Regions from separate parts of the Peribacillus sp. TH16 genome, predicted to be linked through region 2. Evidence: riboswitches for the same ligand, from Rfam matches in the RefSeq annotation. Region 2 holds a riboswitch; the other holds the start of a gene.

Region 1 (4,919 bases), 560 kb from region 2:
CATCTTTACTTTATGTAAGCTTTTTGCTCTAGCTTCAATTTCTTCAATATTACAACTTTCCCCCAGTTTTTCTTGGAAAAACTTATAAAGTTCAGTATTATCTGTTCCGATACATTTAACAAAATGTTCGAGAGGCAAATCAGATTTATAAAAACCCATAGTTTCTTTATATGCCTCATACCAAGCCGTCTCCGTGTCTAAAATTAAACCATCAAAGTCGAAAATAACAGCTTTAATCATAATAATTTCCTCCTTTTTACTTATTAGAAGGTAACACTTTTTCCTGAAATACACATTGATTGAAAAGCACAAGTTTCATAGTGATTACTATCCTTAAATAAACGTACATTAGTGAATACCCTTGTTCAACTAAATTGTTCCATTTTTGAATAACTTAGAACTTCGATTCACCGTCTAATAATTTCTTCTCTTATTCAAGAATATGGCCCATTTGTTGAATAAAGATCAAACAGCACTCTCCAACAAATCTTGGTAAAACTCATGTTGGAATTCTAATGTCAGGTGGAACATCCAGGGTGTTATTTGATGATGTTAAAGTTATCGGTGCTAAAAAATAGATTATGAGGTTGATAATTTTAAACTTAACAGAACCTATATTGTAAAAAGTAATAAAAATAAAAGGTGGTACATATTATACATGACTAATATGTACCATTTCCTTATTTCATAATCTGGTCCAATTCATTAGGAAGGGCGCATTTCTTTATCCAGAAATGCGCCCGTTTGTTGAAGAACAATTAGACGATGTTGTTGTTCTTTTGTCTGAATAGTTCGGATGGTAAAGTAAGGGTTCAGCCGAGATACGTATAAAATGGGTCATAATCTAGAGAGTTTATTTCCAGTTATACTTCGTTTTTTTTGTAACAGAATCTTCTTTTCAATTCTCGATTCTCTAAAGATGAATAAAGATTTTTATGCAACTATTATTGTATAAACTCTTTTGGTTTAGTCCGACTGCTATAACGCCTACTTACTATAGTAATGAGTGGTGTTCCAATGATTGTAGGTATAAACCATAATAAGAGAGAAGGGATTTCATTCACTAATGGAATCTTTGAACCATTAACGACTAAAGTAGCCGTAATAATTCCAATATAAGACCCTAACATTCCTCCTATATGCATCTTCAACCAATTTCTCCAACGTAGTTTTCTTGCTAAGTATCCCAAAAGAACTAAGCTATAAGAAAAAATTGCAATATAGAAAAGATAAGCACTTTCTGACCAGTTCACGATTGCCATTACAAGGGAGGTTATGAAAATTACAAGATACCCACCATGATACACTTCTCCAATGGTAGTATGATTGCCTTTCTTTTTCTTTGCTATTGATGCTATCGCCCCTGTCAATAAACAAACACTGCCTGCAATAATGTGAATGACAAGCAGAACAGTAACAATGTCCATTCAGTTATCGCCCCTTGAGATAATTTGATTATTTCTATTACCATTTTTCTGCAAATAATTGGTTGAATATGTTAACATTCATTATTACTATTCTGCTATTTAGCGTAATATCCATTATTTCAAATTATTATAATTATTTATTTTTAAAGAATACCATGAAGAACAGAATTTAATCGTGGTTTTACTACATCAATTTTGAAATAAACATTGTTGCAATGCCAAAGTAGATAAGTAACGATAGTATATCATTTAGAGTTGTAATTAATGGACCAGAGGCCACTGCTGGATCGATGTTGAATTTATATAATATTAGAGGAATAATGGTCCCAGCTAAAGTCCCAATAATTAGGGTCATAACTAATGAACTTCCAACCACTAACCCTAGAACAGGATTTCCTTGCCAAACAAAAGCTATAATGGAAATTAATATTCCACAGGTAATGCCTATTATCAATCCAACTTTAAGTTCTCGGATAATAAGTCTAAAAACAACTCCTTTATCCGTATCAGTAGTAATTAGACCTCTTACAACAACAGCTAATGATTGAGTACCTGTATTTCCAGTCATCCCTGCTATCATCGGCATAAAGAAGGCAAGTGCAACAACTTTAGACAATGTTTCTTCAAAACCACTAATAATAGTTCCAGACACTAATCCGATAAATAAAAGTAAAATAAGCCAGGGAAGTCGGCGATACGCAGCCACATGTGCCTTCGTGTCAAAATCAATAGCTTTACCAGATGCCGAAAGTTTTTCAATATCTTCGTTTGCTTCCTTAATGACAACGTCAATAATATCATCAACGGTTACAATTCCTAATAACTCATTATTATTATCTACAACAGGAATTGATAAAAAATCATAACGCTCAATAACATGTGCTACCTCTTCTTGGTCTTCATAAGCGAATACGGAGATAACTCTACTGTACATAATATCTTGTATTTTTTCATTCTCATCATTTATTATTAAATCTCGATATGAGACTACACCTACTAATTTTTTATCGTTATCAATTACATACAGATAGTTAATCGTTCCCGAGAACTCCGCAAATATTTTAAGTTTTTCAACTGATTCACGAACCGTATAGTGTTGAGGGATCCACACAAAACGGTTTGTCATTATTCGTCCTGCCGTTTCAGGGGGATAATTCATGATATTTTGAACGATTTTAGATTCTTCTTGTTTCATACCTGAAAGAAGTTCTTCAATTTTATCCGGAGATAGGTTCTCTAACAATGAAGCTAAATCATCATTATCCATTAGATCCATTACTTGACCTGATTTTTCAATTCCTAATTTAGTAAGAATTTTTAATTGATGTACTTTTTCAAGTTCCTGTATTAGTTCCGCGATTTGTTCTGGAGTAAGAAACAATAAGAAACGTGTATGATGTTTTTCTGGAAGCCCCTCAAAAATTCGAGCAATATCATAAGGTTGGAGTTCTTCTAATATTGCTTGAAATTCTTTCTTTTTTCCTTCTTTTAATGCTTTTATGATTTGAAGAGTTATTTGGTCTTCAGTCATGTCTTTTATCATCTTCACCACTCCTTTTTTGAGGAGCAAAAAATATTTCCCCTTAACGATATATTAAAAGTAAGAAAAATATTTTATAATTCCCCTTCCTTAATCTTTGTATTTATTTGATATTTATTATGCTTCGAGTATAAGGTCGTGAATAGTTATCCACTATCCTCACCTCCCAGAAAAAAATAAAAACACCTCCATTACAAATGGAGGTGTTCACACGGTACATTTACGTACATTTCTGAATGACAAATACACATACGTACATTGTCTGAATGACAAATACATAGCAGAAATCCTGTTCCTCCATTCGTAGAGCTTTAGCACTGTGTGGCATAGGACAACGCCAGCTACATTAAAAACCACCTTATGTCGATGGTTTCTGTTGACCCATTGGCGTCTTTCGACATTTTTGGGCAGTAGCATATCTCCTACACAGGAGCCTCACCTAACGAGGATATTTAGTTTACCAATCCACTCTAAAAGAGTTTCTTTTAGAAGTCAATGTTTTTTTATTAATAAAATTAGATATTGACGCTAGTTAATGATAATAAAAAAACCGCTAATTAGCGGTTTTTTGGTTAACTTATCGACTTCCTGTTAGATTCCAGCCATATAGTCAACAAAGACCTTCAATTCTTTGGGCCGGACAAACACTATTTCTCCTTTTTTTAATTCAAGATTATTATATTGTTCTTTAGTAAGTTCGATTTCAAGCGGTTCATTTATATCCTGACGAATCACTTCAATACGGACAATAGGTCCAATTGTATGAATATGGTCAATAACAGATGCAATCGAATCCGTTTCTAATGATTCTCTTTCTATGATAAAGTTATGAGCTCTTACATAACCAGTACTCTCTCCATCCTCACTGTCTGGAACATGTATTTCCACATTTCCTGTTGCCAATTTCCCTTGATGAACCTTGCCCTTGAAAAGATTGACACTACCGAGAAAATCGTAAACAAATGGATTCTTGGGTTGATCATATACTTCTTCCGGAGTTCCAATCTGTTCAATTTTCCCTTCATTCATGATTACAACTCGATCAGCAACATCCATCGCTTCTTCCTGATCATGTGTTACAAAGACACTCGTAACATTGAATTCATCATGAAGTCTTCTTAGCCAACGCCTAAGTTCCTTACGCACTTTAGCATCCAGTGCCCCGAATGGTTCATCAAGCAAAAGAATATTCGGCTCTACAGCAAGAGCCCTTGCCAATGCCACACGCTGACGCTGGCCGCCTGATAATTGAGAAGGATAACGGTCCTTATATCCTTCCAACTTAACTAGCTGAAGCAATTCTGTAACCTTTTGTTCAATCGCTGTTTTACTAGGTCTTATTTTTCTTGGACGAACCTTTAAACCGTAGGCAACATTATCAAAAATGGTCATGTTGCGAAAAAGAGCATAATGCTGAAAGACAAAGCCCACATTCCGATCTTTCACATGCTTATTGGTGTAATTCTCTTCATTAAATAAGATATTTCCGTTCTCTGCCTGTTCAAGTCCAGCAATGATACGTAGCAATGATGTTTTTCCCGAACCAGAGGGGCCAAGTAGCGCTACAAGCTCCCCGCTTTTTATTTCCAGATTGATATTTTGGAGGGCTTGATAAGACCCATAATATTTTGTAACATTTTCGATGACGATACTCATTACTTTCCCTCCTAACTTGCTTTTGATGATTTAAAGTCTGTTTTCCATTCTATGAAACTTTTAATAACCAACGTTATGATTGCAAAAATGGACATCAGTGATGCCACGGCAAAGGCCGCTGAAAATTGATATTCATTGTATAAGATTTCAATATGAAGTGGCATCGTGTTCGTCATCCCGCGTATATGGCCTGATACGACCGATACGGCCCCAAATTCTCCGATTGTCCTCGCATTACATAAAATGACTCCATATAAAAGGCCCCATTTAATATTAGGAAGCGTTACATACCAAAA
Region 2 (4,919 bases):
GTGATGGTTCCCGAAGGATTTTTTATATTGGAATCCGACGAGGCACAAAAATACGTTTGAGTCGTAACGTCATCACATTTTTGGTTAATGGGAACACATCTGTGTATGCAAATAAGCTTTTTCCGGGGACATTTTCTACTCCGTTTTTTCTTTTTGGAGTGACAGATACATTCGCAATCTTTGTTTTTTTTTCGTTTGCACTTCTTTCCCATAAAGCCAGCTCCCCCCATATAACTTTGTATGAGGAATTCAGCCGAATGCACCACAACAAACATCCATTTTTCGGGAAAATAGGCCTTGTACCAGTTAAAAATGTACAGGCTTTACATACTATGAAAAGAGGTGGTGATATTATGTGTGGAAATTCATCAAGTTCTGCCGTGTTTAATTTTTGTAATAATGTGTCCAAGCAAATTGTCAACATTCAACAATGTAATCCCATTTTCCAACCTACTCCGAGCGTTACTCCTCTTACCTACTTTACTAATCCAACGGGGTTAGTAATAAATGGTTCATTTACCGTAGTTAATACCAGTACTTCTTCCGTCTTTAATGTTGACTATACAACGGGAGTCACGACATCAACCATCGTTGTTACACCTGGTCGCTCGGAAACGATCTTCGTTGAAGATTTGAAAACCATTACTATCGAAAGTCTTACAGGAGCAACACCTGAAGCCAACGCAACAGGAAGTTTAGTATTAGATTTGCACTATTGCGTAAAATGCGCTTAGTTAAGACGAATAATCCAATTCACCATTGAGCCTTTGAATTTCTGCTTTATGATTATTCAGGATACGGCGGCGGTTACGAAGGCTGCTGCAAAATAGTATGAAAAAAGCCGACCTTTATTGGTCGGCTTCTTCAGCTAACCTGCCCCGTTAGTTGCATAAAAAAATTAAAGAGCGAAACTACGGAAATAATGAAGTGATAGATGTTGTCATTCTTGTTAATTCTACGTTAGATATCAAAGAAGCTCATGATATTTCACCCCATGTGGAGGAAATAATAGTTAAAGATTACGGAGTGTATCGTGTTCATGTCCATGTAGAGCCAAATTAATAAGTTAACAATTAATATGTTATCTTTCTTCTATTTGCAACTCCCGTGTGCTAGGATTGTTCTTTCATAATAGATCGCTTCAATGGAGTAATGAAAAAAGGCTATTTTCTCAATTTAATGTGAGAAATTAGCCTTTTTAATATTGTAATTTCCTTAACGTTGTAAAACCGCATTTTCCTGACGCTACCCCTTAAAGAAAAAAATAAACCTCTTTTTTAAACGGCACTGAATTAGTACCATAACCCATCCTTCAAAAAATATCTGCAAATACTCTGTTTAAATCTTAATAAACAATTAGTTCCAAAGTGATTATCAATAAGGTTGGAGGTGCGATAGCTAATCTTCCTCCAATCTTTTATTTAACAAAGTCTCGCTGTTTTTAATAAGTCATTCAAACAAGCAAGCTAGTTTACATAAACCACCTTATCAGAAGTAAATCCATTGGAACCCTCCATTCCAATGAATTTTTCTATTTAGGTACTTGTCCAAACTCTTTTCATCCTTTTACATAAACTGGTGATATAACCTCTTCTAACGCAAACATGATTTAAATAAAAAAGTATTATTATCATTTATCCCCTCAAGCGACTGGAGCTACTGAAGACACAGGACCAACCTTTTTAGCAGCCATCATGTTACCGGGGAACTCATCTTAATAGTATTCTTTATCACTAAATAACGCTTGAAACTCCTTATCATCTGCGAAACATCGAAAAACAAATCCATTGAGCAATCTTGTCTTACCCAAACAATTACCTCTATAAATGGAGTGAACTCATCTTTTAATGGTTATTTTCTAACCTTAGGGTTAACTTTAGTTGAATAGTCTTCTGTTAGGTGAGGCTCCTGTATAGAGATACGTTGCATCCCAAAAATGTCGAAAGGCGCCGATGGGTCAACAGGAAAAATCGGATTATGGTTTTTCTTAATGTAGCTGGTAAAACCTATGCTATACAATGCTAAAACTCAACAAGGGGAGAACATTTAAGCATTTTTTTTGTTTTTTATGGGCTCCTTTCTGTGTGAAAGGAGCCTTTATATTTTGGAGGTGAGGAATGCATGGGCACTGACGACCCCAATTCGTTGGAAAAACGCAAGTCGACAACAAGAAAGAGGCAACGAAGGTGTTCATGTCCTCTTGTAACAACTAAGAAGACTCATAACCTTTAATGCCTTGATCTATAACGCGAGGTGTAATGTAATATGATTAAAATGTATTTATACGATCATGAGAACCAAGAGATGACCACTGAGTTTAACCTATCTAACGTGCAAGAGCATTTAAAACATCCTAATAATTTGTTGTGGATCGATATTTACGATGTAAAAACCCCTGAATTATATAAAGTGGCAAAGATTTTTGATTTTCACCCTTTAGCAATTGAGGATTGCCTGCATGACAGTCCTCGGGCTAAGATTGACAACTACGAAGATTACCAGTTCTTCGTTTTACATGCCCTTCGGTATAACGAGGAAGAAGATAAGGAAATTACGACCCTAGAGTTAAACGTATTTGTCGGCCCCAATTACGTAGTGACAATCCATAAAGAAAAATTGAAATGGCTTGGCCAGATGGATGTGATTTGTTCTAAGAACACAAAATACATGGATAAGAGTGCAGATTTTCTTTTGTATGCTCTTGTAGACGGCATAACGGATGAATACTTTCCGATTCTTGACCGCATTAACATCCGTATTGATGAACTAGAAGATGAGATTTACGATGAAGAAATAAGGGGAGTGACAGAAGAATTCCTTGCACTAAAAAGAACAATCATTTTAATTCGACGCGTCATCCTTCCTCAGCGTAGGATCTTCATGACTGTGGACGGAAAGTGGAAGTTTGAAATACGGGAAGAAAATGCGCCGTTTTATGTGGATTTAATTGACCATCTCGAGAGGATAGTGGACTCTACTGAAACGTACAGAGATCTTGTAAACAGTGCTTTGGAGACGTATTATTCCATTATTAACGCAAAATCCTCTGAAAAGTTAAACGTTTTGACCATCATTTCAACCGTAATGTTACCATTAACTTTCGTAACCGGTTTTTTTGGAATGAATGTTCCTTTACCCTATCAAGATTCTCCATTCTCAACGATTATCATTTTAGGGATCTTAGTCATTTTAACCTGGGGCATGTGGAAATACTTTAAAAAAAATCGCCTGTTATAATTATAAAATATTCAAATTAAAGAGGTCTCCAAAAGGTGTAATCTTTTGAGTACCTTCGGATAAAATGGGTACCCATTTCAAAAGAGGTTGGGTACCTTTTATTTAGATGAAAATGTTCCTGCAAACTCATGGAAATCAACACCTAATTTTATTTATTCATAGTTCGTAAAAGTTAATGTTAATTTGCGAACGTTCGCAAACTGTTTTATTACTAAAACGAACACTAAATCTGGCTGTAACGAACACTAAATCTGGCTGTTTTGTAAAGAAATAGCACCGTTCAGAATTGTCTACTTTTACGAACCTACAGCTTTCATAATTAGATAAATAAAGATGAAATAGAAAAAGCTCTAGTGGTAAATCTAGGGCTTTTTATTGATCATCTAGCAAACCCTTGCTACATCAAGGTTGTATAAAATCCTGAATAAAGGATAAAAAACACACAAACGCCAAACTCTTGAACCATATGGGTTTGGCGTTTTTGCTATCTTCTTATAGTTGACTTTATGTTAACTAGTATAGAGCATTCATGTGTTCCTTAGAAACCTTATTCAGCAAAAGGGCCAAATTGCAGAAGATCATTTTCCAATCAGTCTCGTTAAAGCTATCCCAAGAAATCCAACACCCATTCCTATCAGCCATCCGTTGTGGGAACTTCCTAACAAATCTCCCACTCCTCCACCAAGAAACATGCAGCCAACGAATACTAATCCTCCAACGCCCCATTTCTTCCGATCCATAATTCGATCACATCCTTTCAATAAAACATATGCTTTTAGCTAACTAACCTTTCTTGAATACGATATGTTAATTATTTTGCTAGAGGTGGTATAGTTGTTTGGCTTAGGATCAGCAATGGTCAGGGAATTCAAAAGATGGAAATTGACGACTTTGAAGGCATTGTAGGAGGTGAATTTAAATATTGAATTTAAGGGGGATAAGAAATGAAGAATATAACAAAATTTTTCTTCTTTTCGCTATTGATATTACTTTTCTTAAACGGATGTAATTCAAATAATGTAAATGAGGATATATTTCAATTTAAAGATTCTTATGTAGGTGATAACGGTGCAGTAGGAAATATTGTAATGCAATTACCATATAGGGGTACAGTCACATGCCCATCAAGCTAATGAAACGAATTTCCCCCAAAATGAAAAAAGCGTTATTCTTTCAGTAAACTACTCGAAAAGGATGACGTTTTTTCATGGACCTCTCGCTTTCTGAAGAATTACAACGCTTTCTATCTCCAATAGTCCTACAAGATCTCGCCAAACAAGTTGGTTTTGTGCAGCGATCCAGTAAATATCAAGCAGATGAACTCATCGCCATTTGCGTTTGGCTCAGCCAAGAAGTCGCTAGTACTTCGCTTACGGCAACTATGTAGTCGATTACAGGCTTCGACGGGCGTACTCATGAGCCCAGAAGGACTGAATCAACGCTTAATCCAACAGCTGTCGCATTTATTCGAGAAGTCTTTACTTTACTCCTTACACAGAAACTCTGTGCTACAAAATCGCTAACTTCACGTATCATTTCTGTTTTCAAACGTATTCGGATTCTAGATGCGACGGTGTTTCAGCTACCTAATTCCTTCGCCACTGATTATCAAGGCTCTGGAGGGAGTAGTAACACGGCTGGTGTGAAAATCCAACTTGAATACGATCTGCTTAGTGGCCAAT

What was found. A riboswitch is a leader RNA that binds a small molecule or an ion and turns the genes downstream of it on or off. The one in region 2 is predicted to bind magnesium.
Region 1: it holds a riboswitch for magnesium, as region 2 does, so the genes downstream of both, mgtE (magnesium transporter) here and corA (magnesium/cobalt transporter CorA) in region 2, are expected to answer to the same signal.

The regions. Positions count from the first base shown of each region.
Region 1 covers NZ_JAEKEM010000002.1:1,247,765-1,252,683, forward strand. The annotation lists gene JFV29_RS05995 (HAD family hydrolase) at 1-240, opposite strand, end outside; gene JFV29_RS06000 (DUF2306 domain-containing protein) at 945-1,427, opposite strand; gene mgtE (magnesium transporter) at 1,612-2,970, opposite strand; M-box (ykoK) riboswitch at 3,256-3,421, opposite strand; gene JFV29_RS06010 (sulfate/molybdate ABC transporter ATP-binding protein) at 3,559-4,623, opposite strand; gene cysW (sulfate ABC transporter permease subunit CysW) at 4,635-4,919, opposite strand, start outside.
Region 2 covers NZ_JAEKEM010000002.1:691,647-696,565, forward strand. The annotation lists gene JFV29_RS31560 (S-Ena type endospore appendage) at 1-275, opposite strand, end outside; gene JFV29_RS03250 (S-Ena type endospore appendage) at 258-734, shown strand; partial or broken gene JFV29_RS03255 (cation transporter dimerization domain-containing protein) at 892-1,062, shown strand; M-box (ykoK) riboswitch at 1,885-2,046, shown strand; gene corA (magnesium/cobalt transporter CorA) at 2,266-3,237, shown strand; gene JFV29_RS03265 (hypothetical protein) at 3,816-3,977, opposite strand; gene JFV29_RS03270 (hypothetical protein) at 4,182-4,370, shown strand; partial or broken gene JFV29_RS03275 (IS4 family transposase) at 4,445-4,919, shown strand, end outside.